Regions from separate parts of the Neobacillus niacini genome, predicted to be linked through region 1. Evidence: riboswitches for the same ligand, from Rfam matches in the RefSeq annotation. Region 1 holds a riboswitch; each other region holds the start of a gene.
The links. Region 1 has a riboswitch for thiamine pyrophosphate ahead of thiW (energy coupling factor transporter S component ThiW). Riboswitches for the same ligand answer to the same signal wherever they lie in the genome.

Region 1 (7,905 bases):
CAAACCAAGAATACTCACGGAACAGGATGTACATTCTCAGCAGCTGTCACGGCTGAAATAGCCAAAGGTTTAAGTGTGTATGAAGCTGTATCAATAGCGAAGCAGTTTATCCAGGCAGCCATAGAAGATCAGCTGCTGATTGGTCAAGGTCATGGGCCAACCAATCATTGGGCATTTCGAAAAAGAATGTTAACGATAAGGTAGGTGACCAGGTTGAATTTTCAAAATAGTGATTCATTAAGAGAGGCATTGAACGTTTACTTTATTATGGGAAGTCCCAACTGTAAGGACCATCCTGTTCGTGTTCTGCAGGAAGCGATTGAAGGTGGAATCACCCTTTATCAATTTCGTGAAAAAGGAATCGGAGCTTTAACCGGGGATCAAAAGCTTGAACTGGCTCGACAACTTCAACAACTATGCAGAGAAAACCACATCCCTTTTATTATTAATGACGATATCAGTTTAGCCATTTCACTTAATGCGGACGGTGTTCATATCGGGCAGGATGATGAACCCGTGGAGGAAGTAAGAAAGAAGCTTGGCGAAGATAAAATCATTGGCGTTTCCGTACATAGCTACGACGAGGCTGTCACAGCCTTAAAGGGAGGAGCCGATTATTTTGGGATCGGTCCCGTTTTTCCAACGAAAACCAAAGAAGACGCCAAGCCTTCAAACGGTACGAAGCTTATCGAAGAACTTCGACACAAAGAATTTAGCATTCCGATTGTGGGAATTGGCGGAATCACTGCGGATAATGCAGGGTCGGTTATCACAGCAGGAGCGGATGGCGTTTCGGTTATAACTGCGATTAGTCATGCTCCTTCTGTTACTGAAGCAGCTAAATCGTTAAGAAAAAGTGTGTTAGAGATACGATCTTGATTTAACGAGATTTTTTTTGATTTTTGTTAGGGAGTTATGGAAGTTAATTTATTCGTGCCCGCAATAACTCATTTTTGTGGAAAACGGTAACGAAACGGTACTATTCATGCCCGTCAAAGCGGATTTTTGTGAAATACGGTAACGAAACGGCACTATTCGTGCCCGCCAAAGTAAATATAGGCGGTTTGCGGTAACGAAAAGCAATACTCGGACCCGCATCGTCCACGGAATAACATAATCAACAACAGAACCATTCTATTAAAATTTCATACTAGCACTGGGGGAGCCGGAATAGGCTGAGATTAGACTTGTAGTGGTCTTAAACCCCTGAACCTGATCTGGGTTATACCAGCGTAGGGAAGTGAACGATCCAAAACCTGTTTTTTGAGGCAATGGTATCGTATGAACCAGTTATCCCCCAGTGCTTATTAAAAACTTGGAGGGATTTTTTTTATGAGAAAAACACACAAACTCACATTGACTGCAATGATAATCGCGATTGGCACACTTTCGAGTAATTTATTCTATATTCCAATCGGTTTCACAAAGGTGTTTCCGATTCAGCATTTCTTAAATGTTTTGTCTGCTGTTCTCTTAGGACCGGTTTATGCCGTTGCCCAGGCACTATGTGTCTCCATTCTGCGAAATATGATGGGAACGGGTTCACTCTTTGCATTTCCAGGTAGTATGGTGGGTGCCTTATTAGCGGGACTTCTTTTTATGAAAACCAGAAAGATTTATATGGCGTTTATCGGTGAAGTAATAGGAACAGGCATTCTTGGAGCGATACTATGCTATCCAATCGCAACACTATTATTAGGTCAAGAAGCGGCAGTATTTGGCTTTATCCCGTTATTTATTTTTAGCTCGATCGCGGGTGCACTGATTGGCGCCATCATTCTTTCCGTCTTTTTAAAGAAGAAAATACCTGTGCTAACTCAACATGGAACTACTTTGAAATAGAAAGGAACTTACCTTCATGGAACAGCAGAAAATCATACAGTATTTACTAACGATTCTTCAATCAGATTCGCTTTCAGAAGATGAATTTAATCAAAACGCCTTACAACTATTCGCTTATCAATACACCAATAACCTTCCATTCCGGAAGTTTTGTCAGCAAAAAGGCAAAACCATCCGGACCGTAAAAACGTGGAAGGACATACCAGCGGTACCGATTAATGCTTTTAAGGAGGTACCACTAACGTGTACACCACCTGCAGAAGCAGAGAGATACTTTATGACAAGCGGTACCACACTAGGTATAAAAGGGAAACACTACCATCCGACCTTAGAGGTATGGAATCATTCAATGAAAACTTATTTTAAACAGCGCTTTATGAAAGAAACTGAAAAAATCAGAATGGGAATTCTGTTCCCGACGGAAAAAGAAATGCCAAATTCCTCATTAGCTCGCTATTTAGCGCTTGCGAAGCAGGAGTTCGGCACGGAGGAGAGTCACTATCTCCTAGGTGAAAATAGGATTGAAATCGAGAGACTCATTCAAGAATTGGAGCATGCAGAACGCTCTGGTGAGCCATATGCATTATTAGGGGCTTCCTACAGTTTTGTTCATCTGTTTGAAGAACTAACAAACATCGGACGGAGTTTCCAACTGCCGCCTGGAAGCAGAATTTTGGATACGGGTGGATATAAAAATCAGTCAAAAGAATGGAAACTGGATGATTTTTACCATGAGTTATCAAGAGTATTAGGTGTTCCAAGAAAAGATTGCATTAACATGTATGGTATGACGGAATTGAGTTCACAGCTCTATGATTCTGGAAATGAACGGGTTCCGTCTGTTAAGTCCGGTCCTCATTGGTTGAAAACGAGAATCATAGACCCGTTAACAGGTGAAGACGTCGCTGAGGGAGAACGCGGGGTCATCGTTCATTGTGACCTTGCCAACTTCAATTCTGTCACCACCATTTTGACCGAAGACTTAGGAATGAAAGTGGATGGCGGGTTTCTCCTCTTAGGCAGGGTACAAGGTACTGAGGCGAAGGGCTGTTCGATTGCGGTTGAAGAATTTATCAAGGCTGCAAAGGGAGCTGCACGATGAGAGAAAGAGTTGGATACCTTCCCGATATTGGGGATGAGGTAATAGAGTCAAAGATTCTTACATTTTCAAGAAAAGGTGTGACTCTAGAAGTAGAAGCGCCGTTACTTACTAGAAAGCAAATGCAACAAGTGAGCGAGAAGGTTAAAAAAGCCAGTACCGAAGTGTTAAAAAAAATGACGATTACGGAGATTATTACCATTATTGACACCGCCATTGAAGTTATGCTCGACCGGAACTCAACCTACCGGAAGAAAGCAGAAAGGCTGCTGCCAATTGTAACTGGTTACGATGAAGAAATGATTCGACTCGGACTTACGTCTTTTTTAAAAAAGTTCCGCAAACAGGAGCTGCAGCGCTTCGTGGTTGAGGACCTAGGAAACCCCTTGCTGCTCGATGATTTTCAACCTCGCATAAAGAGAGGGTTTTCTAAAGCAGTCGGATCTGAATTAATTCTCCATGTATGGGCTGGAAATGTACCAGCCCTCCCGTTATGGAGTCTCATTTCAGGGTTATTGGTGAAATCAGGTAACATTGGCAAGGTATCGAGTGCGGAGCCGTTGTTTGCCGGATGGTTCGCACAGGTTTTAGTGGAAGTTGCTCCTCAACTCAAGGATTGCCTAGCGGTTGTCTGGTGGAAGGGCGGAGATGAGGATCGAGAAAAGGAGTTTTTTACGTATCCAGATGTGGTGGTCGGTTATGGAAGTAATCAGTCACTAGAATCAATGAGTCGTAGAATCCCAGTCACCACTCGTTTCTTGCCATTTGGTCATAAAGTCAGTTTCGGGGTAATCAGCAACACTGCACTGGACTCGCGAAAAGCATTAATCACTGCTCATCATGCAGCATTCGACATTATTCAATTCGATCAGCAGGGTTGTTATTCTCCTCATATTTTCTATGTTCAGAAAGGGGGAAATGTATCACCCGAAGCGTTTGCACAGTATCTCGCCCAGGAACTCGAAAGTTATCAAAAGAGATACCCTAGGCGCACTTTGTCCTTGGAGGAAATGACAGCCGCTATCCATTGGCGTAACCAAGAAGAAATATCATCTTATACCAGATCCGCCAAACAGGTATGGGGTCAAACTGAAAATCATTGGACTGTTGTCTATGAAGCAGGTGCGCTGTTTTCACCAACCTGTTCCAATCGAGCGGTGAAGGTCATACCATTTGAAACCGTAGATGATATTTTGCCTAATCTTAAACCCTATCGTTCCTTTTTACAAAGTGCAGGTGTGGCTGCTGCCCCGAGGGAACTTTTTCAATGGGCTGAAAAGTTAGGAAATGTGGGGGTAACAAGAATCACCTCTATAGGAAAGATGACTTCTCCGGAATCAGGCTGGCACCATGATGGCCGTTTTAATTTACTAGATTTGGTTCAAATGATTGATATAGAGCATTCAGCCGAAGAGTATGCAGAGAATTTTGCCGCTTATATCGATTAGGAGGATAGAAAATGGCTTATTTGAGTTTACAAGATGTTACCTACAGCTATGCAAAAAATAATGTGATTGTTGATGCCGTGAATTTCGATGTAGAAAAAGGAAAGTTTCATAGTTTGTTAGGTAAAAGCGGTTGTGGAAAAACCACGTTGTTAAAGCTGGCGGCGGGATTATTAATCCCAAATGAGGGTTCCATACTTTTACAAAATGAAAAAATAAAACCGTCCGAAAGAATTGGATTTGTGTTTCAAGCACCGACTCTCTTGGAATGGAAAACAGTAGTAGATAATGTTCTTTTACCTGTATCGCTTAAACGTAAAGTAACCAAAGAACATGTAGAAAGAGCAGAATCCCTTTTAGAAAGTATGGGTCTAACTCATTTAAAACAGGAATACCCATCTCGTTTATCAGGCGGACAGCAAAGTCGTGTTTCGATTGCGAGGGCGCTGATTGGATCTCCAACCCTGCTTTATATGGATGAGCCTTTCTCAGCACTTGATGCGATTACAAGAGAGGAACTTCAGGACGATCTGCTGCACCTTTGTGAAGTTCATCAAATGACGGTGTTATTTGTTACCCATGATATTTCAGAAGCAGTCTACTTATCAGATAGTATTGCGGTGATGGATAAAGGGAATATCATCAAGCATTTTTCCGTGAATTTTCCAGATCGACACACAACCGATTTTCGTTATTCTGGACAGTTTAGTCAGCTTTGCTTGGAAATCCGGACCGCCATTAGTGGAGGACAACGATGAAAAAAGTTTCGGTATATTCCTGGTTATTATTCATCTTGATATTGATCGGATGGGAAATGCTGGCCAAGCAAATGTCCGAATTAGTCCTTCCAGCACCTTCCGTTGTGGTCACAACCCTGATAGATGGATTAAAAAGCGGTTATTATACTCCGCATATTCTCAGAACCAGTTTGGAGATTGTTGTTGGTCTTTTTCTAGGGAGTTTGTTGGGGATCCTAACAGGGGTATGGATGGGTGAAGTTGAGTTTATCCGAAAGCTTTTCTTTCCTTATGTCATTGCCAGTCAAGCTGTTCCAAAACTCGCGCTGGCACCATTATTTATTCTATGGTTTGGATTTGGAATGACCTCTAAGGTTGTCATCACGGCATTAATTTGCTTTTTCCCGTTAATGGAAAATACAGTAACCGCCATTCAATACACCGATCCTAAAAAAGTAGAATTGTTTCGGGTGTTAGGGGCAACCCGATGGCAGACTTTGCTCAAATTAAAAATCCCCGCTGGGCTTCCAAGTATAATGGCTGGTTTTCGGGTTGCGGTTGTTCTAGCTGTTGTCGGGGCTGTAGTGGGTGAATTTATCGGAGGCAGTGAGGGTTTAGGCGCATTAATTATTGCCTCTCAAGGCATGATGGACACACCCTTAATGTTCTCAGTCCTAATTATCATTACGATTCTTGGAACTTTTCTCTATCAAATCATTTATTTCATTGAACGTCGTTTATTTCAATATAAAAATCATTGAGGAGCTTATTACAAATGAAATCGAAACGAAGTATTACAGTAGCTGTTATGATCCTCGTATTGCTGTTAACGGCTTGTGGGTCAAAAGATAATCAGCAAGCCGCTACAAAAACAGAATTAGAAACAGTAAAAATGGCAAGCTGGAGTCAGCCGATAGCAGAACAAACGAACCTTCTTGTAAGTGAGGAAAAAGATTTTTTTAAAAACGAGGGGTTAGATGTTGAATTTATACCGGGTGCAGGGGGCGGAGACGCCATCAAAAATATCCTTTCAGGTAAGGCAGATATCGCCTTTACCGATCCAGGCTCACTCTACTTTGCCTTGAATCAAGGGGAGAAATTAAAGGTGATTTATACGATCTATCCGCAAAACGTATTCAATGTCGTTTCTTTAAAAGAGAGCAATATTACGAAACCAGAGGACCTAAAAGGGAAGAAAATTGGTGTATATAGCCTTTCGAGTGGTACCAGGCAAAATCTTCTAGTTCTATTAAATCAAGCTGGTCTTACCGAAAAAGACGTTACGATTGTTGAAACAGGCCTGTTGAATTTTGCCCCGCTGATGCAGGGTCAGGTGGATGCAACAGCTGCAACTGACACGGGCTTAGTAACCGCAAGGGAAAAGGGATTGGCAGATGTAAATGTCATTAAAGTAAAAGATTATTTGAATGTTCCAAGTGATCTCTTTGTGGTGACAGAAAAAACGTACAATGAGAAAAAAGCTATGCTGAAAAAGTTTGTTGCAGCCTATCAAACGAGTGCGGAGTGGATGATGAACGAACCGGAGGAAGCCGCTGCTTTAGCCGTAAAACATGCGATTGATGGTAAGGATAAAAATCATAATCTAGAGATTATTAAATTGCGGAACGAAGCTAGTATTTCAGAAGCAACAAGCGACAGAGGCTTAGGGGCAATAGAAACGGATGTCTTACAACAGGGTGCCGATAGCTATAAAGAATTAGGTTTAATTGAAGAGGATTTACATATGTCTGATTTTATCGTTGAAGACTTCATTAAATAGGGGGACAATGTGAAAAAATTTGAAAATAAAACCATATTAGTTACAGGTTCAAGTAGAGGAATAGGTGCGGCCGTTGCGAAAGGTTTTGCGGCAGAAGGGGCAACTGTTATTGTTAATTACGTTCAAAATCAGGGAGCCGCTGAAGAAACGGTTGCTTCTTGTATTGAGCTTGGCGGTGATGCATGGGCGATTCAAGCTGATGTAAGCTCTGAACCGGACGTCATAAGAATGATGGAGGAAATTGAACTCGAAGTTGGTAAAATAGATGTCGTCGTCAATAATGCCTTTAAACCCTATGTGTTTAATCCCGATACACGAAAAATGTTCTCGCAATTAACATGGGAAGACTATCAGAAGCAAATCGATGGAGCAGTAAAATCTACTTACTATGTATGTCAACAAGCCATTCCCTTGATGAAAAAACAAACAAAAGGAAGCATTGTTAATATGGTAACAAACTTGGTAGAGCGACCACTCATTCCTTATCATGACTATACTACAGCTAAATCTGCCTTAATCGGCTTTAGCCGGAATCTGGCAGTTGAACTAGGAGCCTTCGGAATTAGAGTGAATTGTATTGCTCCTGGTTTGGTGTATCCAACCGAGGCAAGCCGACAAACAAGAGAAGAAATAAAAGAAATGATTATTGCTCAAACCCCGCTAAGAAGAATCGCACAACCGGAGGATATTGTAGGACCTGTGTTGTTCTTATCTTCCGAATGGAGTCAGTTTGTAACAGGACAGACACTTTATGTCGATGGCGGACTGGTTATGAGTTAGGGATATTGATAATTATATTAGGTGAATTTGCAATGTGTTTTGTTGATTTCACTACAAATGAAAAATAAACGGAAAAATTCCGGCTAATTTTGGAAATAGCCAAATTTCCTTATGAATAAGGGGAGTTTTTCCGTTTATATAGTCAAAATCCTTGAATTTTACCTTATTTTGACCAATTAACCGGAATTTCTCCGCTTACACCCACTCCTTAAGCTTCCCTAT
Region 2 (7,905 bases), 1.9 Mb from region 1:
CTTTGACTTAAACCAAAGGCAATTTCCTCGTAAACACAATCTGTGATAAATTGATGTTCTGGATTTTGAAATACGTAGCCGAGAGATTGATATAAATGTTTCTCCTTCCACTTCGAAAGTGGAACACCGAGAAACTGAATCTCCCCTTTCGTAAGTGGAAGTAATCCGGCTAAACATTTGGATAGAGTCGTCTTTCCGGAACCATTTGGACCAACCAAAGCAATCCGTTCTCCTTTATGAATACTCAGCGATATATTTTTCAAGTGCCCACGGGCATAAAGACCGTTCACTTCGAGAATCGGTTCCATTTGGGTCGTGGTTTTGCTTTCTTTTTTTAAGAATGCGCTGGAATCCTTTAACCCTGACAGTAATTCATGCATGCGAAGCGGAAGTCGGTCCCCTTTATACAAACCTTCATTCTTTGCAGAAATTCCAGCTTCCACTACTTTTGGCAGCCAAATACCTTCCTTTTTTAAAAAAGGAGCAAATTCTCCAAAGCATTGTGCAGTAGTGCCATCAAAAAGGACGGCTCCGTTAGAATCTAAGACAAGACAGCGCTCCATCAGCTCGACCCAATCATCCAGCTTGTGTTCAATCACAATCAGCGTAAACGGGCGTATATGCTTTAACTTGGTGATCGTTTCTACTAATTCTGAGCTGGATTGTGGGTCAAGATTAGCGGTCGGCTCATCGAGGATGATTACCTCTGGTTCGAGCGCAAAGACACAAGCTAATGCCAGCTTCTGCTTTTGCCCTCCGGAAAGGGTGTGGATTACAGTCTTTTTTTCAGCCTGCAAGCCTACCCATTCTAGCGCTCTGTCAATCTTTGCCTCCATCTCTGCCCGTGGCACATGAAAATTCTCCAAACCAAATGCTACTTCTTCTTCCACGGTCAGCATGCAGAATTGGCTCTCTGGATCTTGAAAAACAATCCCTATTTTTTGGTTGAGTTCACCCGGTTTATAATCGTTTAGATTTTTGCCCTCAAACGTGATGTTCCCCGTAATAACACCATCGACTGCCTCTGGATATAATTTGTTCAGACAATAAGCTAGTGTACTTTTTCCCGAACCACTTGGACCTAGTAGGAAAAGCGATTGATTTTTTAAAATGGAAAAAGAAAGGTCTTTGAAAATATTGCTATCTTCATAACTAAATCCCAGATCCTCTACTTTAATCTGTGGCTCAAACAGTGACATTTCGCTTGTGTTCCTTTCCTAACGGGAAACTGTTCAACGCTCCTGTTTTGGCAAGACCTTCGCTTAAATATTTACCTAGTAAGCCTGCCATTAGTGCCCCGCTTACAAGGCGAACAAAGAACATGGCCGTTACATAACTAGGCGAAAGGGCGGCAAATCCTGAGACATAAAATCCCCAGGCAAAGCTAAAAACTGATGAACCCATCCCTGCTGCCATTAAAACCCAAGTGGAATAGTTCTTCCATTTAGTTGCGGCAAAGACAGCTTCTGCACCCAAACCTTGAATCATACCGGAGATGATCAATTGCGGGCCAACGGCGTTACCAAGCATAACTTCCACTGTAGCAGCGACTGTTTCGGATAGAAAAGCCGCCCCCGGTTTACGGATAATATAAGCCGCAATAATCGAAACGATAAACCAAATTCCAAAAATAATATCATAGCCAATTAAACCAAAAAGGCCGAATAGGACATTCCCGAGCTGGAGAAACAACAAATAGACAACAGCAAAAACAACAGCAAGTACGGATAACACTATGACTTCACGAAGTTTCCATTTTGCCAGCATTTATTTCACCCTCTTTTTCGATGGGCTGTTGGCAGACATAGCAACCGTCATGACAATATGTGTAGAATCGCTTTCGTGTGCTCCTTGAAAGGCATCCTCTAATGTTTCGAAAACCTGGTTTGCATCACCATCAAGCCTTGAGGCATAGTGAACACCTTTTGTAAACGTTCCTTGGTCTTGAGCCAGTTTGCATTGATCCATGATGACATTCATATACGTTGGAATCCCCATTGGGTATAGAGCAAATTGAACAGCCACTTCTTGTTTAATATTCTGTGATTTTTCCTCATTTAAACGATTAGCGTTTTCTGATAGGTAGGCATCACCTGCCGAATCCCCCGGACATCCATTTGAAAACGTTGCCTGCAGCACAACATGATCGCCGTTTTTTGACGACTCTAGGAAAATAGCTTTCACCACATCAAATACATGCTCCGATCTTCCCCTAACACATGTGCTGACATCGTCCGTTTCCATCCAAACCTTTGAAGTATCCACTTCTTTTAATGCCGATAGAATAATATCTACAAACCTATCAGACATCGGATAAATCGAAAATCGCGCTCCAGTAATCTCACTCATACCACAAAAATTAGACATTTCACATACCCCCATTGATATTTTGGCAACAAAAAAACTGCATCCCACGGGAATGCAGTCGAATCATATCAATGTTGAACGAACGATAATTTTCTCCTGCACTTCCCCACGCTAGTATTATCTAGATCGGGTCATAAGGGTCGGACAAACGTCCTCTCAGCCAAAAAAGCTCCCCTAGTGCAAAAACCGTATGCAATTTTTCGTTGCCCTAATAATATGATAAATTTTCCAATATGTAAAGGGGGTTCTTTCGTTGCTCTTTCTTTGCCTCTTTTCGTTGCCTTTTCGGTGCCTGTCACCATTCGTGGACACTGTCCACCTCAGGAGGACACTAATTACAACCCTTTTTGAACCTACTTACCTCATACTAACAAAGAAATGCCATTAGTCATTTTTACATTAAAGAAAATTTTATGCACTTCATCACCTTCATAGCTGTCATATCATGAAAAAAAATATACAATGATGTATAAATGGTGCCTGTCACCCAAAGGTGTTACCACAGGGGAGGAGACTCTATATGGAGAAACAAGGGGTTTTTAAATCGGTTTGCCCGTTAGATTGTCCAGATCAATGCGGTTTGCTGATACATAAAGTTGATGGAAAAGTGGTAAAAGTGGAAGGCGATTCAGATCATCCTGTGACGAAGGGGAATATTTGTAATAAGGTTCGGCATATGGCGGAACGGCTTTATGATGAGAACCGCTTAGAATATCCTATGCAAAGGGTTGGAGCTAAAGGTGAAGGTAAATTTGAACGGATCAGCTGGGATGAAGCCATCGCTACCATAACCTCCAAGTGGAAATCAATTATCGAAACGGATGGTCCAGAAAGTATTCTCCCTTATAGCTTTTATGGGAACATGGGACATCTGAATGCCGAAGGGATGGACCGACGTTTCTTTCACCGTTTAGGAGCATCACAATTGGACCGGAGTATTTGTTCCTCAGCCGGCTTTGTTGGATATAGATACACGATGGGCGGCGGCTTCGGCATTGACCCAGAAGATACGATTCATTCCAAGCTCATTATTTTTTGGGGGATTAACGCAGCTAGTACCAATATGCACCAAGTGGCGCTTGCACAGAAAGCCCGCAAACAAAATGGGGCTAAAATCATTGTCATAGACGTCCATAAAAATCAGACCGGAAGATTAGCAGATTGGTTTATTCCGATTTTGCCAGGGACTGATACAGCACTGGCACTAGGAATCATGCATATTTTATTTGCTGAAAATAGCGTAGACGACTCCTTCTTACACCAATATACAGTTGGCTATGAGGAACTGCGCGAGCATGTTTTGCAATATGACCCTATTACGGTATCAACAATCACGGGAGTTCCTGTTGAGGATATTTATAGGCTTGCTAGAATGTATGGCAGTACCTCGCCTTCCTTTATTCGGATTGGCAACGGTCCGCAGCATCATGACAATGGCGGAATGTTCGTCCGTACAGTTTCATGTCTTCCTGCTCTTACGGGTCAATGGCTCATTAAAGGCGGCGGTGCGATTAAAGGAAATTCAGGATATCTCGCACTGAACACAACAAAATTGCAGCTTCCGCGGTTATTGAAGCATAAACAGACAAGGGTCATTAACATGAATAAGATTGGTGAGGCTTTGCTGACCTTAGATCCTCCTGTGAAATCCTTATATGTTTATAGCAGTAACCCAGCGGTAGTAGCTCCAGATGGCAATAAGGTAAGGAAAGGGCTTGAGAGAGAGGAATTATTCGTGGTCGTTCATGATTTATTTTTAACGGAGACGGCCAAATATGCTGACATTGTATTGCCTGCAACATCGTCTTTTGAGAATACAGATGTCTATACATCCTACTGGCACCATTACATTCAAATTCAGCAGCCAGTAATAGATGTTTACGGAGAGTCAAAATCCAATGTCGACGTATTCCGTTTGCTGGCAAAAGGAATGGGCTTTAAAGAAGCTGCATTTGAAGACTCAGACGCAGAAATGATCAAGCAAGCCCTAGACCAACCTGCGAATCCCTATTTGGTTGGAATCAATTATGAAAGTTTAGTAGAGAGGCAGTTTCTAAAAGCGAAGGTACAACCACTGTTTCCAGGAAAGTTGCGCACACCGAGCAGGAAAATTGAGTTGTACTCAAAGAGGATGAAAGCAAACGGATATCCTCCACTGCCAACCTATATTCCTTTAGAAAATGACGGAGACCATCCTTATCATTTTATACCAGCACCTAATCATAATTTCATAAACTCTACCTTTTCCAATAATCACAAACACATTGGCCTTGAAAAAGAACCCCGATTGCATATGAACAGTAAGGATGCTGAGGCTTCGGGGATTGAGGACGGGGATTTGGTTCGTGTCTGGAACCAGCGCGGGGAATGTATACTAAAAGCGATAGTAGGAGAAAATGTCCTTCCAGGCGTGGTCGCTACCCAAGGACTCTGGTCAGACATTGAAGGCACAAAACAACTCGTCAACAACCTGACACCAGACCGAATCGCCGACATGGGCGGCGGTGCAACCTTCTTCTCTGGACGGGTCAGCGTGAACAAAATATACAGTCATGTATAAACGGTGACAGGCACCACCGACGGGCACCACCGACGGCACCGTAAACCCCCAAACAGATTATCTGCTTGGGGGTTTCATATTAGGGTGGTTTTCCTGTGACGGTGTTCATTTAGTTTCTTATTTTGCTTTCATTTCTCCTTTGCAGGAAGTGGTATAGCACTCCGATTAGGTTGGAATCATTTCCAAATTGGCATTTTTCTACTTTGACGTCCAGAGTATGGATGTTATTTTTCATTTGGCTTAGTGCTTCGTTGATTTTGTCAATAAGGTCCGCTCGTTCGCTGATGGCGCCGCCAATTAATACTTTCTCTGGATCAATAGCATACTGCAGGTTAAATATTCCAACCGCAAGACGTTTGATAAATTTATTGATTTCATCTTGCACTTCTTCATCACCATCATCCGCGATTTGGAACACCTTTTTTCCATCCAGTGAGAGTGGCTTCAATCCCTTTCGTTTCGCCACTCTCCTAATCAAAGCACCTGTAGCTCCTAATGCACTCCACGCTTCTCCTATAGGCTGCTCCAAATAGTCTTCCATAACCATGAAACCAAATTCCCCGCCATGCAGATTTTTACCTCGGCGAATCTTTTTATCTATCACTAATGCGCCGCCAATTCCAGTACCCACTACGATGCAGATATAATCCTTTACCATCTTTGCTGCACCGAGCCAGCCTTCTGCCAAACCTGCACAATTGGCGTCATTTTCAAGTTCCACTGGTAAATAAGTAACATCCTGAATAAGCTTTTTAATATTTGGTCCATGCAAATAAGGGATGGCACTAGCTCCTTCGATATGTCCATTTTCAACATCCACTGCTCCTGGCACACTTAGTGCGATCCCTTTTATATCTGCCTTTTGCTCATAGCCTTTGACAATGAGATGAATGGTATCAACAAATGCCTCCAGACCCTCTTTTGGAGTTGGAATAGAAGACTTTTCGATAAATAATCCTGTTTCATCCATTAGGGCATATTTAATAGCAGATCCTCCAACATCAAAAACTGCATAGTAATTCACCAATTATTACTACCCCCAGTCTCCCATATTTTTTATAACTCCTGAACTTTTGGTTTGCCCTTGGAACTCTTAATTTTCTCATTTCCAAAGAAAGTAAAAATCAGAAAGCCAACTCCAGCAAAAAACGAATAAATATTGATCATATTTTCATAGCTTATAAACTCTGAAAACAGTCCGAACAACAGATAGCCAACAGTGGATCCAATTTTGGTTACATTCATATAGAGAGTGGTTGCCGTACCCGGTGCCTCAGGAATAAAATCCTGAAAATAAGATATGGCTAGACCTGCAGTAATGGAAACATGAGCTGCACTTATCAATTGAAGCGGATAAATTTGCCAAGGCTCTGTAACAAACCCAAGCAAAAGGAAATAAGTGAAAGCTAAACCATATCCAATTTTCACCAATAGGGCGTTATCGGTTCGTGTTGCCCACACACCGATAGCAATCATCATTGGAACCTCAAAAACTGGAGGTACACTAAAAATCACCCCTACATCCATTTCCGATCCATTCAATACTTTCGTAACGAATTGGGGCATATTTAACATATGGATAGAGGTTGCTGCAGATAGCAATAATGCAGCGGCAAGATTTACAAAAATATGCGGCTTGACGATCCATCTAGTTACCTTAATCTTATCTTTATCAGTTAATACCTGCTTGGCAACATCCTTTAATAAAAAAACAATGGTTAACAGTGCTAGCAAATGGCTTGCAGCTACCATTAAAAACAGCCCCTTAAAACCGATCGTTAAAAGCAGCCATGCTCCTAAGGCTGGTCCCACCGTCCAGGAAAGAGCAAAAAACATGCGGAAAACATTCATGATTAATGGAGTTTTGCTGCTTGGTATGTTGTTTTCCCTCAGGATATCACGAGCATAGGCCCATAATTGGGGAACGGAAGCGGCCGTTGCCCCAAGCAGAAAAAAGGCCGTAAATGCCAGTGCAAAATAATTTCTCAAAAAAGCAAAGCATGTATAGCCTAACACTCCTGTCAGGGACGTTAGGATTAACAGCCTTTTCCTGCTCATACTAGTATCAGACCTTTTGGCGATCAAACTGCTAATCGATACGCCGCCTATGGCCAAAAGAGTCATAAAAAATCCAAAGGCTGTATTACTCATTCCGACCTCATCAATCCCGAATAACGAGGAAAAAGGTACAAAAAAGGATGTCGATAATCCAAAGTTAAAATTTAATAAGAATAGGACTGGAAAAGAAGGAATTCTCCATACAAACAAAACGTTTTCTTTCAGGATGGAAAATACAGGTTTCTTCATGATTAAAAATCAATCCTATCCATTTAGTTGTGTCGGGCTTAATCATCCAAACAAGCTTTGTGTTTCTTATGATTCAATTACTACACTTCAAAATCACTCGATACTAATTGATTTAACATAGGCGGTTTCGTAATCCTCCAGTTGAATTCCAACTAGACGTTATCAGCCAAAACAATTTACTTAAAATCTAATTCCGCTCCGTTTGTTGCAATTACGCGTTTATACCAATCAAAACTCTTTTTCTTATACCGCCTTAAATCTCGTAAATCTGTTTCGCCACGGTTAACATAAATGAAGCCATACCGTTTCTCAAATTGACCTCCAGAGCTAATAAGATCCGTGGAACCCCAAGTAAGATAGCCGAAAACGTCGACTCCCTCTTCTATTGCAAGCTTCATCTGCTTAATATGTTCACTTAAATACTGAATACGATAATCGTCGACTACAGTGTTAGTTTCATTTAATTCTTCGCGGACACCAATTCCATTTTCTGTTATAAAAATTGGCAGGCGATAACGAGCATGCATATCTTTTAAGGCTACTCTTAGTCCAATGGGGTCAATGGACCAGCCCCATTCATTTGCTTTTAAATGGGGATTTGGAGTAACCCCTTCAATAAGATGGCTGCCATTGATGATTTCCGCACTCACCGTTTGGCTTTGATAGTAGCT
Region 3 (7,905 bases), 130 kb from region 1:
GTGAAATAAGTTTAGGAAGCTGGTTAACCTACGGAAAAACGGTTGAAGATAACACGGCTGAGAAAACGATACATAAAGCCTATGAACTAGGAATTAACTTCTTTGATTCTGCCAATGTTTACGAGCGTGGTGAAGGGGAACGCGTGATGGCTGGGGCATTAAAGGAATATCCACGTGAATCCTATGTCATTACGACAAAAGCGTTCTGGCCAATGGGTGAAGGACCGAATGACCGCGGATTATCGAGGAAGCATGTGATTGAACAAGCCAATGCGAGCTTGAAGCGAATGAACTTAGATTATGTTGATATTTTTTACTGTCACCGCTATGATCCAGAAACGCCAGTGGAAGAAACATTGAGAGCCATTGATGATTTAATTCGTCAAGGGAAGATTCTTTATGCTGGTGTAAGTGAATGGAGTGCGGCTCAGATTGAAGAAGCCGTCTCTGTAGCGGATAAATTCCTTTTAGATCGAATTGTCGTGAACCAGCCTGTATATAACATGTTAAACCGTTATATTGAAAAAGAAGTGATTCCGGTGAGTTCAAAGCATGGGATTGGACAGGTGGTCTTTTCTCCTCTCGCTCAGGGAATTTTAACAGGAAAATATAAAGGAAATACCATTCCAGAGGATAGCCGAGCCTCCAATGCAGAAATCAACAACTTCATGAAAGGGATGTTGAATGAGACTACCTTTACGAAGGTAGAGCAATTAGAGAACATTGCAAAAGAATTAGAAATCACGCTGCCTAGCCTTGCGTTAGCCTGGATTTTACGTCAGCCAAATGTTTCAAGCGCATTAATTGGTGCAAGCAGACCAAGCCAAGTAGAAGAAAATGTCAAAGCTGTCGAAATTGAACTTCCGAGTGAGGTTATTGAAAAAATTGAGGGGATTTTGGCATAGAAACAATTTTAGCTCATTCCATTGATAAGTAAGCAGTTTAATCTTTAGGCTCTGTTATTATTCATTGTTGATTTTCATGGTGGTATGGAAAATCATAGGCGGAGGATTTCCTTTTAATGTATATGAGGAAGCTCAAAAAGCTAATATAAGCGGAGATTTTCCGCTTAACTGCTCTAAATAGGACAAAATCCAAAGGTTTGGATCATATAAAAGGAAAAACTCCTCTTAATATATAAGAAAATATGGATATTTCGCAATTCAGTCGGAATTTCTCCGCTTATTTTTTCATATCAACATTTAGTTATAACAGAGCCAATCTTTAAAAAGAAGAATAATACACCATTAAAAATAGAGTGCTAAATCTTTAAAGGTTTTAGCACTCTATTTTTGTTGTTTTTTACAATAATCCCTGCCTTGTATTGGAACAGGCTCGGCCAAAAGACCTGTTACGACAAATTATCAATTCGCTCATAGGACTTTTTAATTAAAAACCGTGAAAGATGAGGATTTTTGAAAGAATAAGGAGGACTTTAAATATGAATAAAGAAATATATACATACAAACCACGATTCATTGGACCATATAAGTTATTTTGACAGTTTACGAGAAGAACTGCGCTATAAAAAAGAAAATGAGTAGATCACCCTGGTACTTTTTCCATAATGAAATTAGCTGTAGAGAGATTTAGATTAAGTCATTTTATTCAGCAAATTAAACTAGGTATGAAAGAAGGGATTCGATATGATTGAAAATTTCTTTGCTGACTATAAAAAATTTGTTGTAATACCAGAAGATGAAAGCCAAGTTAATAATGAAGTATTTGATCCCAAAAAGTATGCAGGATATTATATACTAACACTTTCCATTTTTGATTCTCGTTTATCAACTTGGAGAGATGCGAGTAAATTTGAGATTGATATTGAAAAAAGTATCAAAACCGTTCTAAGAAATATTAATCAAATGCAGCGTGAGAAGTACCATTTTCATTTACTAGAAATAGATAAATTTAAAAATTATTTTATCTTGGCTCTTTCTACTAAAACTAGATTTAATCCAGGGGAAGAAGATGACCGTATAGCATATGTTATTGATAGAATCCTAACGAATCCTTTTTATGTAGGGCAAAATTGGTTTAAGTTAATTGGTGAAAGAGGAAGAGTGGCCCGTAAACTCTTTTGCTACTCCTTTAAGGAATATGTAGCGGCGAACTTAAACCAGTCAAAAAGGGAAGACAAATATGAAAACATCAGTGAATTAATCCCTAAAAATGGAGAGATTAAGCTGATTAAAAGTGCTCAGAAAATGGAAGTTCTCTAAAAACACAGGTAACTGTTGCATGTCCTTGGCGTGTCAGATTGGGCCATTGGCGACATTTTTTTAAAAAGTAAAAACCGATATAGAAGACAACTTCATGAATTGAAACGAAAAGAAGGAGACAACCAAAAATTTGGTCTCCTTCTTTTTTCGTTCAGTGAACACTAAATCACTGCCTTCTTCTAATAAATTCTTTCATCATTAGGAACCCTAGGCAGGTTCCAAGAATGAAACGAGCTCAGAGTCTACCCGTCATCAAAAAGATTAAATTCCCATAGACCAGGGACCACGACTTCATTCTTCTCTGACAATTAAAACTTTTGCGTAGGGTTTTCTACCTAGAAAACAGCAAAGGCACAACTAGGTTTAACCACTAGTGGTGCCTTTTTGCGCGCAAAACTTTCGATTGTCCACTTTAAGAACCGTCCCCCTAGTCTCGATTTATATAAAAAAGCTATAAATAAGAAACAAAATAAACATTTTAAATATAAAAAAAGATTCTGTTAATCTAATTATAGAAAATTTAAAACTGATTTTATCGGGAGGGTTTTACATGATTAGTGTGGAACAGAATCAGAAATTAACTAGAATTGGTAAAGGGACATTTAGATACCGTAATTGAACAAGTAGAAAAACAGTTAACGGGAGAAGAAAGGAAAACGAATGAAGTCCTTCAGAAATCGAAACAAATAGTTGAGGATCAAAGGACATTACAAATAGAGTGCTAAATCTTCAAATGATTTGGAAACTCTATTCTTTTTGTTTTATTCATTTACAAGAAAAGTGCTAGGGGTATCCCTTTAATGCTCCCTCGCACCTTTTTTCTCTTGTTATACCCTCCAATAATCAAAATCAGAAAATTGACATTTCTAATCAGTGTGCTAATATTAACCATGTAAGGTGATTATTTCAAATGAATAGATGAATCAAATCCGCTAGAGGTGCCTTTTTAAAAGGCTGAGATTGAAGTGCTACTTCGGGACTCTATGAACCTGATCTGGGTAATACCAGCGTAGGGAAGTGGGAAATTCAATATTTGGAGAGCAAATGCTTATTTCAAATTTTTCAACCACTTTCTTACTATAGGAAGTGGTTTTTTGCTGTTTACTTGATCATTGATAAGCAGAATCTTCATATAGGAGGGACTTGTATTTTAACGAGTGTACATGGCAAAGAGTTACATATTATCTCCAATGGTAAAATGGCAATCGAACAGTTAGTGGGAATTGTAAAGGATATTCATCCCTATATAACGGCCATTCATATACGAGAAAAACAAAAAAGTGCTAGGGAACTATTTCAAACCGTCGAACTTTTAACAAAAAATAACATACCACTATCAAAGATCATGATTAATGACCGGGCAGATGTTGCACTCGTAACAGGGGCGAGAGGCGTTCAATTAGCCTTTCATAGTTTAGATGCAGCCAGTGTAAAAGAAAACTTTCCTCAGCTTAGGATAGGGAGTTCTATCCATTCCTATCATGAAGGTCTAAAAACAAAAGAGAAGGGTGCAGATTACGTTCTATACGGACATGTTTTCCATTCTCAATCAAAACCAGGTAAGATCCCAAAAGGTCTTGAGGAATTAAAAATGCTATCAAATTTAGATATTGATGTGATTGCCATTGGAGGGATAACACCTGATAATACGGAGCAGGTTCTACGGGAAGGGGCAAAAGGGATTGCTGTTATGTCAGGTGTTTTAGAAGCGCGTGACCCATTATTGGCAGTAAAGGCTTATCGTAAGGCATTAAATAAAGGGGGTGAATAAATTGGAAAATTCATTTGATGTTGCCATAATCGGTGGTGGAATTAACGGAGCCTCGATTGCCTATCAGCTATCAAAAATAGGAAGAAAAGTAATCATTATTGAGAAGAATCAATTGGCTTGCCAAGCTTCAAGTGCAGCTGCAGGAATGCTAGCAGCACAAGCGGAGCTGGAACAAGACGGTCCCTTATTCCAGATGGCTTTAAAAAGTCAGAAGATGTTTTCTGATCTCTCTGGTGAGTTATTTGAATACAGCGGAGTCGATATTGAGTATGTGAATAAAGGAATGTTTAAAATTGCAGAATCCGAAGAAATCGCATTAGAAGTAAAAAAACAGGTCACCTTTCAAAGGAAGTGGGATCCGGCAATAAAATGGCTTGATACAAAGGAATTAAGAGAAATGGAGCCATCCCTGTCACCTAGTTTAGCTGGTGCAATGTATCTCCCGAATGATGGTCATGTGCAGCCAGCAAAGTTAACACAAGCTTTTGCAAAAGCAGCTGTCCAATTCGGGGCGGAAATACGCCAAAATACGGAGGTCCTTTCTTTTAAATTTGAAAACAGTCAGGTGAAAGGCGTTATAACCAGCAATGGCATTGTAAACTGTGATCAAGTTGTCGTTGCCACTGGAGCTTGGTCTGCAAAATTAATGCGTGAATCAGGAATGGAGATTCATGTGTATCCCGTGAAAGGCGAATGCTTTTCCGTTAGGTCGGAAAAGCCGATCATCAACACAACGATTTTTTCAGATAAACGCTGTTATCTCGTACCAAAACGGAATGGGGAAATTTATATCGGTGCGACCATGATTGAAAATACATATGATAACTCCGTTACACCTAAGGGTATCGCAAGATTAATAGAAAGAGCCACTCAACTGGTTCCGCAGATTCAGGATGCTGCATGGGAGCGAGTGTGGTCTGGAATTAGACCTCAGACAGGAGATGGACTTCCTTATATTGGTGAGCATCCAAGATGGAAGGGGTTATTTGTTGCTGCCGGGCATTTTAGAAATGGGATTTTATTAAGTCCTATTACAGGGAAATTAGTAGCTGATTTAGTAGCAGACAGTTTGCAAAATGATGATCTACTCTCAGCTTTTCACTTAGAAAGACACAAAGAAAAAGTAGGATTGGAGGTAAATACATGAGGGTAGTATTAAATGGGGAATTAATCCAATTACCAGAACAGGTAGTATTTATATCCGATGTTCTGGAACATTATGAAATTCATAATAAGGTCGTTATTGTGGAAGTAAACGGTGAAATCGTAAACAAGGTAGATCACCAAAGTACTAGATTATCAGATAAAGATCGAATCGAAATAGTCCATTTTGTAGGAGGCGGTTGATATGTTAAAAATAGGTTCATTATCCTTTCAGTCTCGTTTGTTGCTTGGAACGGGAAAGTATCCAAGCTTTGACATCCAAAAGGAAGCGGTGGAAGTTTCCGAAGCAGAAATTCTTACGTTTGCGGTTAGACGAATGAAAATTTTTGAAGCAAGCCAGCCTAATTTTTTAGAACAGCTAGATACCAATAAATATAGGCTGCTGCCAAATACGGCTGGAGCGAAAACAGCAGCAGAGGCTGTCCGGATCGCAAAACTAGCGAAAGCTTCAGGCCTATGCGACATGATTAAAGTGGAAGTAATCGGCTGTGATAAAACCTTACTTCCTGACCCGATTGAAACCCTAAAGGCAACGGAAGAATTGGTGAAGGAAGGCTTTATCGTCCTCCCTTATACCTCTGACGATGTAGTTTTAGCTAGGAAACTTCAAGAAGCAGGCTGTCATGCGATTATGCCAGGAGCCTCGCCGATAGGTTCTGGTCAAGGTATCATCAATCCTGTTAACCTCAGCTTTATTATCGAACAAGCGGTTGTACCCGTTATCGTGGATGCTGGTATTGGATCACCAGCTGATGCAGCATTGGCTATGGAATTAGGGGCCGATGGTGTGTTATTAAATACGGCTGTATCAGCAGCGAAGGATCCGGTAAAAATGGCAAAAGCAATGAGATTAGCGATTGAAGCTGGACGATTGGGCTATGAAGCCGGTCGAATCGAGAAAAAGAGATACGCTTCAGCAAGCAGTCCAAAGGAAGGAATGAGTATCGGGTGAATAATCGGTACTCACGACAAGAACTATTTTCACCTATTGGAAAAGAGGGACAACAACAAATCTTCAATAAGCATGTACTCATAATAGGAGCAGGGGCACTTGGAACAGCAAGTGCCGAAGCACTCGTCCGTGCTGGAATCGGTAAACTAACGATTGTTGATCGTGATTATGTAGAATGGTCTAACTTACAGCGGCAGCAATTATATACAGAGAATGATGCAAATAATCGAATTCCCAAAGTAATCGCTGCTAAAAATCGTTTAACAGACATTAACTCTACTGTGGACATTGAGGCATTCATTGCGGATGCCTCAGTCGCAGAGCTTGAAACGTGGGCTGAAAAGGTGAATCTTATCATTGATGCCACTGATAATTTTGAAACAAGAATGATTATAAACGATGTTTCACAAAAGGTTGGAGTTCCATGGATCTACGGTGCTTGCGTTGGAAGCTATGGAATATCCTACACCATTATTCCAGAAAAAACGCCTTGCTTATCTTGTATACTAGAAACAGTTCCGCTAGGAGGATTAACGTGTGATACAGCAGGAATTATTAATCCCGCGGTTAACATGGTTGTTTCTCATCAAATAAGTGAAGCATTAAAAATTTTGGTCGGTGATTGGGATTCATTAAGAAACAAACTCGTTTCTTTTGATGTATGGAAAAACCATTATACTTCTATAAATGTAGATAAACTGAAAAATGAGGATTGCCCTACTTGTGGCGTGAAACGCACTTATCCATTTTTATCCTTTGAAAATCAAACAAAGTCAGCTGTACTTTGTGGAAGAGATTCTGTCCAAATACGACCTTCAGTTCCTGTTGTACGTAATTTGGAAGCTTTAGAAAAACGATTCATAAATCAAGGGGGAACGGTACAGCGAAATCCTTACCTATTATCTTATACAATGGATACTCACCGATTAGTCATTTTTAAAGACGGAAGGGTTTTAGTACACGGAACAAAGGATATTACTGAAGCAAAGTCGCTATACCATAAATACTTGGGTTAATTAGAATGGCCGCATTTGGATCGTAGCATTTGAGATTCGACAGGAGGAAATTAACCAAATTCAATTGAAAATCCACCCAAAATGCAAAAAACGCCTTCAAAAATCATTTTTGAAGGCGTTTTTTGACGTTTCGCCCTAAAAATGCCCTCAAAAGTAGAATTGGGCAATTCGATTTACTCAGCCAATCTCGTTACTGTAGAAGTGCCGGCCGTGAGCTTTCACGTAAAAATCTCACGAAGGAAAACGAAAACATGGTGATGAGAGGGAGTTTGTAATCATGAGTATAAAATCGAGGAATACAGAAGAATTTAAGCAGTTTTCTCAATTTAGTTCGCTTCAGGAATTTAATCAGCATACCGAAATGTGGTTATTAGAACACAAGCATGATTTTACTAAGGGAGAGCTGGTCGGATTAAAAAGGCTCGTGCGATTTGCAGCCAAAGTTCCCGGCGTATGCAATGCCAAAATCGGAACCATCTTAAAATCCATTCATGCACAATATGATGATAATGGGATATCCAGGTCTACCTTTAAACGAATGATTTTGAAAGCAAAGGAATTGGGGATTATTACAGTCTTTGAAACAGAAAGGAAAAACGGTTCGCAGTCTAGCAATTTATATCAGTTTAATCGTTTTCCATCGAATGAACTACCCAAGGAGGAAAAAATGAACCACCAATATAAAACTAGTAATCTTTTAAAAACAAATAATCAAAAGATAAATAAACGTTACGAAGAACCGTCAACATTAGATTATTCCTATGTAAGCAGCAGAGTACC
Region 4 (7,905 bases), 2.9 Mb from region 1:
AGGTCAAACATTGGTTATTGCTTTTAACATTTGGCTTGGTACTAAGTGTACTAGCTGCGTGTTCCGGCGATGAGCCCAAGGAACCTGCAGGGACAGATGTGAAAGAGGAGGAAAAAGGGGAAAAGGTCCTTAACTTTTTAAACCCAGAAGCTATTCCTTCAATGGATCCATCATTAGCTACAGATGAGTCTTCCTTTATCTATTTAGCTGCAACAATGGAAGGTTTATATCGACTAGATGAAAAAACACAAACTACACCAGGGATCGCTACCGAGCATAAGGTAAGTGAAGATGGTCTAACTTGGACCTTTACTTTACGCGAGGATGCAAAATGGTCCAATGGTGACCCAGTAACCGCCCATGACTTTGTATACTCATGGCAGCGTGCCGTTGATCCAAAGACAGCATCTGAATATGGGCCGTATATGATGAACGGAGTAATCAAAAATGCTGAGAAAGTTAACAAAGGTGAAGCAACTGTTGATCAATTAGGAGTTAAAGCTGATGGCGATTATACACTAGTTGTTGAATTAGAAAATCCAACACCATACTTTGAAACATTAACGACATTTGGAACATTCCTTCCATTAAACAAAAAGTTTGTGGAAGAAAAAGGCGATAGTTTTGCCACTAGTTCAGAAAACTTATTGGCAAATGGTCCTTACACTATGAACAACTGGACTAGTACTAGTGATTCATGGGATTTGGTAAAGAACAAAGATTATTGGGATAATAAAACAGTTAAAATGGATAAATTAACCTTCAAAGTTGTTAAAGATCCACAAACAGCTCTAGACTTATATGAAGAAGGTACTGTTGATCGAATGGATTTAACCTCTGATCTTGTTGACCAATACTCAACAAATGATGATTATGTGGTATCAGCTGATACATTTGTGTATTTCTTAAAGTTTAATCAAACAAAATCTGAAGCATTAGCCAATAAAAATATTCGTGCAGCACTCAGCAGAGCTTTTGACAAGGAAGCTTTAGTAGGAGAAATTTTAAATAACGGCTCTATCGCTGCAAACGGCTTGGTTCCAAAAGACTTTACACCAATGCCTAAAACAGGTGACGATTTCCGAAAAGTAAGTGGAGATCTTGTCACGTATGATCTTGAGAAAGCAAAGGAGTTCTGGGCAAAGGGATTAGAAGAGCTGGGTACTGACTCCGTTGAACTCGAGTTTCTTGCAGATGATGACAAAACAACTAAAAACTTAGTTGAATACGTTGCAAACCAACTCTCAACAAATTTAGAAGGATTAAAGATTAACATCAAACAAATTCCAAAAAAGCAGCGTCTTGATTTAGATAAATCTATGGAATATCAACTTCAGCTTACAAGATGGGGCCCTGACTTCCTTGATCCATTTACTTACATGAACTTGTTTATTACAGATGGCGGAAACAATATGACTGGATATTCAAGCGCAGAATATGACAAATTAGTTAGTGAAACAGCTACAAAATTTGCTACGGATAATGACGCACGTTATGAAAACTTCTTAAAAGCTGAAAAATTGCTATTTGAAGATGCGGTAATTGCTCCTGTATACCAGGCCTCTAGAGCACAATTGGTTTCTCCAAAAGTCCAAGGAGTGTTCGTGAACCCATTTGGTGCAACATACGAATATAAGTGGGCAGATGTAGGGGAAGAGTAAAATCTCCTTACGATATAAAAAAAGAGGGAGAAATGTCAATTGGCATTTCTCCCTCTCTTTTATCTAATTAAATTTTATTATCTTGCCCGATGAACCGTCAAATTGACTTTACTTGTCTCACACATAAAAGTAGAGAGATGTACAGGTTCGTCATTAGCATTAAATGCAATTTTTAAGATTCTAAAAAGATTGGCTCCAATATCACATTCTAGTAATTTCGCATAGTCATTTGTCGCACCAATAACATCAATAATCTTATCATTACTAACTATTTCAGTCTGATACTCTTCAGAAAGGACTTTATAAGTTGATTCGTTCCCTGCGATTTTCTTTTCTAAATCTGGAAACCGAATTAATGAATAATGCGCGATATCGTAGAAAAGAGGACGGTCATTTACATACATAAGCCGTTCAAGTGCTAGAACAGGACTACCTTCATCAATTAATAGGTGCTTCGCAACATCTTCAGGTGCAGGAATAACCTCACTTCGTAAAATTCGAGAATTAGGTATCATACCCAACTGATGGCTAAATTCTGAAAATCCGCTTACAGATAGTAATTCATTATGGAACTTTTTTGATGTAACAAAGGTGCCTCTACGGGGAATTCGTGTCAGGGCTCCTTCCTTTACCAATTCCTCAATGGCCTTACGTATCGTAATACGGCTTACGTTATAGATTTCACAAAGTTCTGCTTCAGTTGGAATCTGCTCGTCCGGTTTATATTTTCCAGTTTGGATATCATTCTTCAACATTTGCCTAACTTGCATGTATAATGGCTGTGGGGTTGAAGGATTTAAACTCATACTAAATCCATCCTTATCCGTCATTTGACAATTATACTAATCATTATACATTGATTGACTACAACAGTCACCAAGCACCAAAGTATTGAATCGTCTTCGCTGCCGTTTCGGCTCCCAACTCTAAACATTTGGCAGTAGAAAAACCCTTCAATTTTCCATAAATAAACCCAGATATAAAAGAATCTCCCGCTCCCATTGTATCTACCACATCTACTTCTACTACACCGCTTTTATAGAATTGTTCACCATCATAAGCAAGTGATCCATTCTCACCTAAAGTCGCTATAGTAATTTTTGAGCCATTATTCTTTACATCCTTTAAAAATTGGCGAATAAAAGGATCATCCTGCGTATAGGAAAAGAATGAATAATCCACGTACTGTGGCAGGGTTTTGACAAGTCTATGATCTAATTGGTTAGAAAAATCAAAGGATGTCTGTAATCCCATTTCTTTAAAATGAGAATAATACTCTTCTACATGCCCCCAAACACCAGCATGTACTAGTTGATGATGTTTTCCAATAAAGTCAAGTTCGTTCTGTGTTAAGATGAAGTCGGCCATCACACCTTCATCATAATCTCCAAAAACACGATCATTATTGACCAGTTCGACAAAGGTAACAGCCGTTTTTCCGTTCTTCTTTGATAGATGAGAAATATCAACACCCTTTTTTGAAATCTCATTTTGCATTAATTCACCATAAGTATCGCTGCCAACCCAGCCAATATAAGAGGAATCAGCACCTAATTCTGTTAAATAAACGGCTACATTGACAGGGTTCCCTCCAGGATAGGCCTTCCCGCTTGTTTGGTAGACATCCATACAATTATCTCCGACTGTTGCAATCCTCATCTTTATTCCCTTCTTTCTTAAACATTAAGGAACGAGCACTACTAAGTAAGTAGTGCTCACAGGCATTTTAATACTCCATTTGTCGGTAATATCTTCTTAGCGTTAAGGGATGATTTCTTTCCCGCTCAAGATATACGCTGATTCGACTTAAGACAGACCAATTGATACTGACAGCAAAGTGTTTTCTAAACTCTTCACTAATCCCTTCCATCTTAAAATCCTTTGTATCAATTACAGTGAGCTGGTTTGTAATCTTTTCAGCGAATCTTTCCACACGGTCCATTAGTGGTCGTGTTTCATCTTCACCCTTTAGTAAAATAACACTCGTATCTTCGACCACCAATTCCAGTGTACCGTGGAAAAATTCTGCTGCATGTATCGACCTCGCATGAATCCATTGCATCTCTTCTAAAATACACATAGCATAGGAATATGTATTCCCCCATAAATTGCCGGAGCCAACCATCATGTGATAGTCCGTGTCCTTGTGCTTAATTGCAAATTCCTCAGCGGTTTTATCAAAAGCTTTCACAGCATTTAAAATGGCCTGCGGTAATAATGCCACCTCTTTTGTAAACTGCTCATATTGCGGGAACTCGTTATTGTTATACATGAAACGGAATACGAACATATACAGAAGCATGAAGAACGTATCAAAAGAATGTGTTTCAGATCCAGTTGTGATACAGTGGTCCACAATTTGAGTTAACGGCGTGTTCGGCTCCGCTACTAATGCAATGGTAGTTGCACCTGCTGCCTTACAAAACTCTGCTGCTTCAACTGTTTCTTTCGTTGTTCCCGATACAGATGTAAAGATACAAACGGAATCCTTGCTAAAATGCCTATTATTCATCACCATGAATTCAGCAGCAATTTCCGCATGAACATCAATAGTAGAATTCGATTTTAATATATATTCATAAGGATACATCATCGCTATTGTTCCGCCAGCACCAATCAGGAAAATATTGCTGTAGCCCTTTTTGCATATTCCATCAACAATATCTTCGATTTGCCCGCGGAAAGCAAGGCCTTCTTTTTCTACAAGTCTTAGAAATAATTCTTCATCATATTTTAACATCAACATTTTCCTCCTTAACTATATAACTACTTTATAATTTTATAAATTTAGTAAAAAACGAACTAACTTCCTAGTTTCACTTGTATTATGCAACTAGATTGCTTTTGTTTTTCGAGCCATATTTCTTTTCCCAATAGTAATAAACAGGGAGACCTGTTGCAATGACAATCAGTGCAGCAATCATCCCTTCTATTGGGGCCCAAGTGAAAGTTCCCCAAGCAAGCCATGCTGCACCAAGGATAGCTAAAATCGTGGTCAATCGCCAAACCGGCATACGATAAACGGGCTTATAATCCTCACGTTTACGGCATTTATAAACTGCAGCAAAATCCATAATATTAATGAGCAATTGAATGAGCGTAAAATATCCCAGTAATGCTGTTAAATTACTAAACATCACAAGAATACAGGCATATGCAACCTGAACAATAATAGAAAAACTTGGTGTTTCATATTTCGGATGAACCTTCGCAAAACGTTGAAAGAATAGACCATCCTTTGCCATTGCATATTCCAGACGAGGCTGGAACATAATGCACGAGCTCAACGATCCCAATATGACAATAATTGCTGTAACAGCAACAAATGAGGAGGCAACATCAGAGAGTCCCGGGATATACTTGACAGCGTCAGATACCGCAGCACTAGAATTAATTAATTTTTCAAAAGGCATTAAACCTATAATACAAACAGCAAGCAATGTATATAACGCCAAGACTATTAAAACTGAGCTAATAAGAGCTCGCGGCAGGACCTTTCCTGGATTTTTGAATTCCCCAGCCATAAAACAAATTGCCGCCATTCCCGTATACGCCCAAGTAGTAGCAGAAACACCACCTATTAAACTTGTTTTCACTTCACCGGACGCCGGTACATAGGAAAAGTTCCCAGGGTTTAAATACATAAGCCCCAATCCGATGACAATTAGGAATGGAATGATTTTCACGGCCGTAATAATGACTTGGAACTTGCCGCCTTCTTTTACACTTCGATAATGAATGGAAGTAATGATGAGAATGATTGCAATCGCAAGTAATTTTCCAGCCATACCATTGAAAAATGGTAAAAAGGATGCTACATAGGAAACAATCGCCAATGCCATAATGGCAATCGATGGTGGATCTAATGCCCAGAACGTGGCCCAACCATATAGAAAGCCCAAAGGTCTCCAACCTGCTTTATTTAGGTACACATAGCCGCTTCCGTTTTGAGGATATGCTGTCGCTAATTCCGCGAGCACCATGACCTGTGGAATAGCAATGATTCCGCCAATAATCCATGCAAGAATAGAAATAGCGGGTGTACCAGCAGCTTTTGCCACATCACCAGAAGATACAAAAATTCCCGAACCAACAGTCGTTCCAACCGCAATGGCAAGAGCTGCCCAAAATCCAAGTTTTCGCGTAAGAGTCACATTACTCATAAAGAGTTCCTCCAAGTCAGATGGTAAGATTCCTAATTCCTTTATTTTCTTAAAAGATTTTTTCTTGCATTCCTGTCAGTTTAATTTGATTAACCCTCCTTTTTGAAAACGCTTTTTTATTTGTTATGTCTTGTATTATAATCAGATATTATAAAAATTACAATAACCAATTTATTAAATATCTTTAAAAATTTTATTCATCACAAAAAAGACGCCTCCTTTAGAAGCGTCTTTTACCTATTAAACAAATTTTTATTGGAAGGAGGTAGTAGTTACCTCTTTTATTTTCTAATTTAGCCTTTCACAGCCTCCATTTTCACAGGCCATTCTTCAAGTTTATAAGCCATATCCCAAAACATATATTCAAGCTGACAGCTAATTAAGAAATGTTCCTTCATCTTTTCCTTTTCTCTCTCTGGTGCATTTTTTGCCCATTCATCTAGGCGGGCACAAAATTTAATCGTAATTGAATCCGTTATACTGCCATAAAAACGAATCCAATCATAAAAAGGATGAGAGCGATCGGGATCCACTTCCGTTAATAATTTCTTCCCAATCTCCCAGTATGTCCACGGACATGGCAATAACACAGCTAAAATTTCCCCTAATGTTCCTTCGTGTGCAACTGTAAGCATATGACGTATATATTGATGTGCTGATGGGGATAACGGATATCCATGTAATACCTCATAGGGAACACCAGCTACCTGACAAAAGTTATGATGTGGATGAATTTCACTGTTTAATATAAATGAAATCTGCTTATTAAACATTTCCATATCTTCACGATTCTCACACTTGGAAACCGCGATTCCATAGATTCGTATAAAGGAATTCAAATATTCAAAGTCCTGTTTAACATAATGAATTAATTGTTCGCTTTTTAAATCCCCCTTTGCAATCCCTTGGACGAACGGATGTTCAAAAATCGCATTAAAAATCGGATTTGCTTCTTTTCTCAATTCTGCTGAAAAACTCATCAAATTTCTCTCCCTTATTATTTATTAGAAGACACTAGAAGGGAGCGGCTGCATTTATAAACACGAAAAAGCCGCTCCAAAAATGGAGCGGCAGAATAGTTATGATAAATATTCATACACAGACTCCACTTTCCTACGCTAGTATGAACTAGATCAGGTTCAAAGGGTCCAAGATAACTCTTGTCTCAGCCATAAAATGGCTCCCCTAGTGGTCTTCCTATTAACTTAGTATTCAGTCTATATTCACTTTCTACTTAAGTCAAACTATTTTTACCGTTAAAAGACAAATCCAATAGTTAATCCCTGCCAGAATTCTTTATATCAGCCTCAACCCGGCTCATGAATTCTTCGACTGCGCTGTATCCTTGCTGCTTTAAGTACCAATTATTTGCAGCAGCCTCTATTAAACCAGCCACATCACGTCCAGGCTGCAGTTGGATTTCCATGCAAGGAATTTTAACACCCATATAGTCGGTATAATGATACTCCTGTTCTAAATCATTATATAAAGCGTCCTTTTCCCACTTCGTTAAGTGAATATCAAGGGATATCCGTGTTTCATCCTGGAAAGCCTTACGACCATATAAACGGACGACATTAAGCAGTCCTATACTACGCAGAGCCAAAAACTCTTTTGATTTTCCATCATGGGTACCCAAAATAGTTTGCGTACTCAGTTTCTTTAGGACCACGATATCATCCGATACCAGCCGGTGGCCACGGCGAATTAATGTGTGGGCCGTCTCACTTTTTCCGACCCCCGAATTACCGCGAAGTAAGATACCGATGCCTGATACATTCATACAAACTCCGTGAACAGATATCTCTGGTGCTAATTCCTTCACCAAGAACGCATCCAATTTAGGGATAAACTCTGAAGTTGTCTCAGGCTGTTTTGTCACTAACAAGGGAATACCCTGTTCTGTACAATGGTGAATTAGATAAGTAAGTCCTTCTTCACCAGCCGTTACGATAAAACATGGCGGATGGTAGTGAACAATATTGCCAATCCGAATTTTACGTTCCTCTCTGCTCAACTTATGTAAGTAGGTAATTTCCTTTTTCCCTAAAATTTGTACTTGTTCCGTCGGAAAAAAGTCA

Region 2: another riboswitch for thiamine pyrophosphate. It lies ahead of ACN6MT_RS08930 (YkoF family thiamine/hydroxymethylpyrimidine-binding protein); the one in region 1 lies ahead of thiW (energy coupling factor transporter S component ThiW).
Region 3: another riboswitch for thiamine pyrophosphate. It lies ahead of ACN6MT_RS19570 (thiamine phosphate synthase); the one in region 1 lies ahead of thiW (energy coupling factor transporter S component ThiW).
Region 4: another riboswitch for thiamine pyrophosphate. It lies ahead of tenA (thiaminase II); the one in region 1 lies ahead of thiW (energy coupling factor transporter S component ThiW).

The regions. Positions count from the first base shown of each region.
Region 1 covers NZ_CP183883.1:3,830,542-3,838,446, reverse strand. The annotation lists gene thiD (bifunctional hydroxymethylpyrimidine kinase/phosphomethylpyrimidine kinase) at 1-204, shown strand, start outside; gene thiE (thiamine phosphate synthase) at 268-879, shown strand; TPP riboswitch at 1,149-1,256, shown strand; gene thiW (energy coupling factor transporter S component ThiW) at 1,333-1,842, shown strand; gene ACN6MT_RS18970 (long-chain fatty acid--CoA ligase) at 1,859-2,944, shown strand; gene ACN6MT_RS18965 (acyl-CoA reductase) at 2,941-4,389, shown strand; gene ACN6MT_RS18960 (ABC transporter ATP-binding protein) at 4,401-5,144, shown strand; gene ACN6MT_RS18955 (ABC transporter permease) at 5,141-5,884, shown strand; gene ACN6MT_RS18950 (ABC transporter substrate-binding protein) at 5,899-6,903, shown strand; gene ACN6MT_RS18945 (SDR family oxidoreductase) at 6,913-7,683, shown strand.
Region 2 covers NZ_CP183883.1:1,904,834-1,912,738, reverse strand. The annotation lists gene ACN6MT_RS08940 (ABC transporter ATP-binding protein) at 1-1,199, opposite strand, end outside; gene ACN6MT_RS08935 (ECF transporter S component) at 1,186-1,767, opposite strand; gene ACN6MT_RS08930 (YkoF family thiamine/hydroxymethylpyrimidine-binding protein) at 1,768-2,367, opposite strand; TPP riboswitch at 2,454-2,553, opposite strand; gene ACN6MT_RS08925 (molybdopterin-containing oxidoreductase family protein) at 2,888-4,927, shown strand; gene ACN6MT_RS08920 (ROK family protein) at 5,037-5,951, opposite strand; gene ACN6MT_RS08915 (sugar efflux transporter) at 5,984-7,234, opposite strand; gene ACN6MT_RS08910 (glycoside hydrolase family 1 protein) at 7,411-7,905, opposite strand, start outside.
Region 3 covers NZ_CP183883.1:3,960,327-3,968,231, reverse strand. The annotation lists gene ACN6MT_RS19580 (aldo/keto reductase family protein) at 1-905, shown strand, start outside; gene ACN6MT_RS19575 (hypothetical protein) at 1,647-2,222, shown strand; TPP riboswitch at 3,147-3,255, shown strand; gene ACN6MT_RS19570 (thiamine phosphate synthase) at 3,256-3,993, shown strand; gene thiO (glycine oxidase ThiO) at 3,995-5,140, shown strand; gene thiS (sulfur carrier protein ThiS) at 5,137-5,340, shown strand; gene ACN6MT_RS19555 (thiazole synthase) at 5,342-6,109, shown strand; gene ACN6MT_RS19550 (thiazole biosynthesis adenylyltransferase ThiF) at 6,106-7,125, shown strand; gene ACN6MT_RS19545 (hypothetical protein) at 7,403-7,905, shown strand, end outside.
Region 4 covers NZ_CP183883.1:938,839-946,743, reverse strand. The annotation lists gene ACN6MT_RS04515 (peptide ABC transporter substrate-binding protein) at 1-1,661, shown strand, start outside; gene ACN6MT_RS04510 (GntR family transcriptional regulator) at 1,739-2,467, opposite strand; gene frlD (fructoselysine 6-kinase) at 2,535-3,320, opposite strand; gene ACN6MT_RS04500 (SIS domain-containing protein) at 3,388-4,401, opposite strand; gene ACN6MT_RS04495 (amino acid permease) at 4,487-5,824, opposite strand; gene tenA (thiaminase II) at 6,118-6,804, opposite strand; TPP riboswitch at 6,918-7,021, opposite strand; gene hprK (HPr(Ser) kinase/phosphatase) at 7,101-7,905, opposite strand, start outside.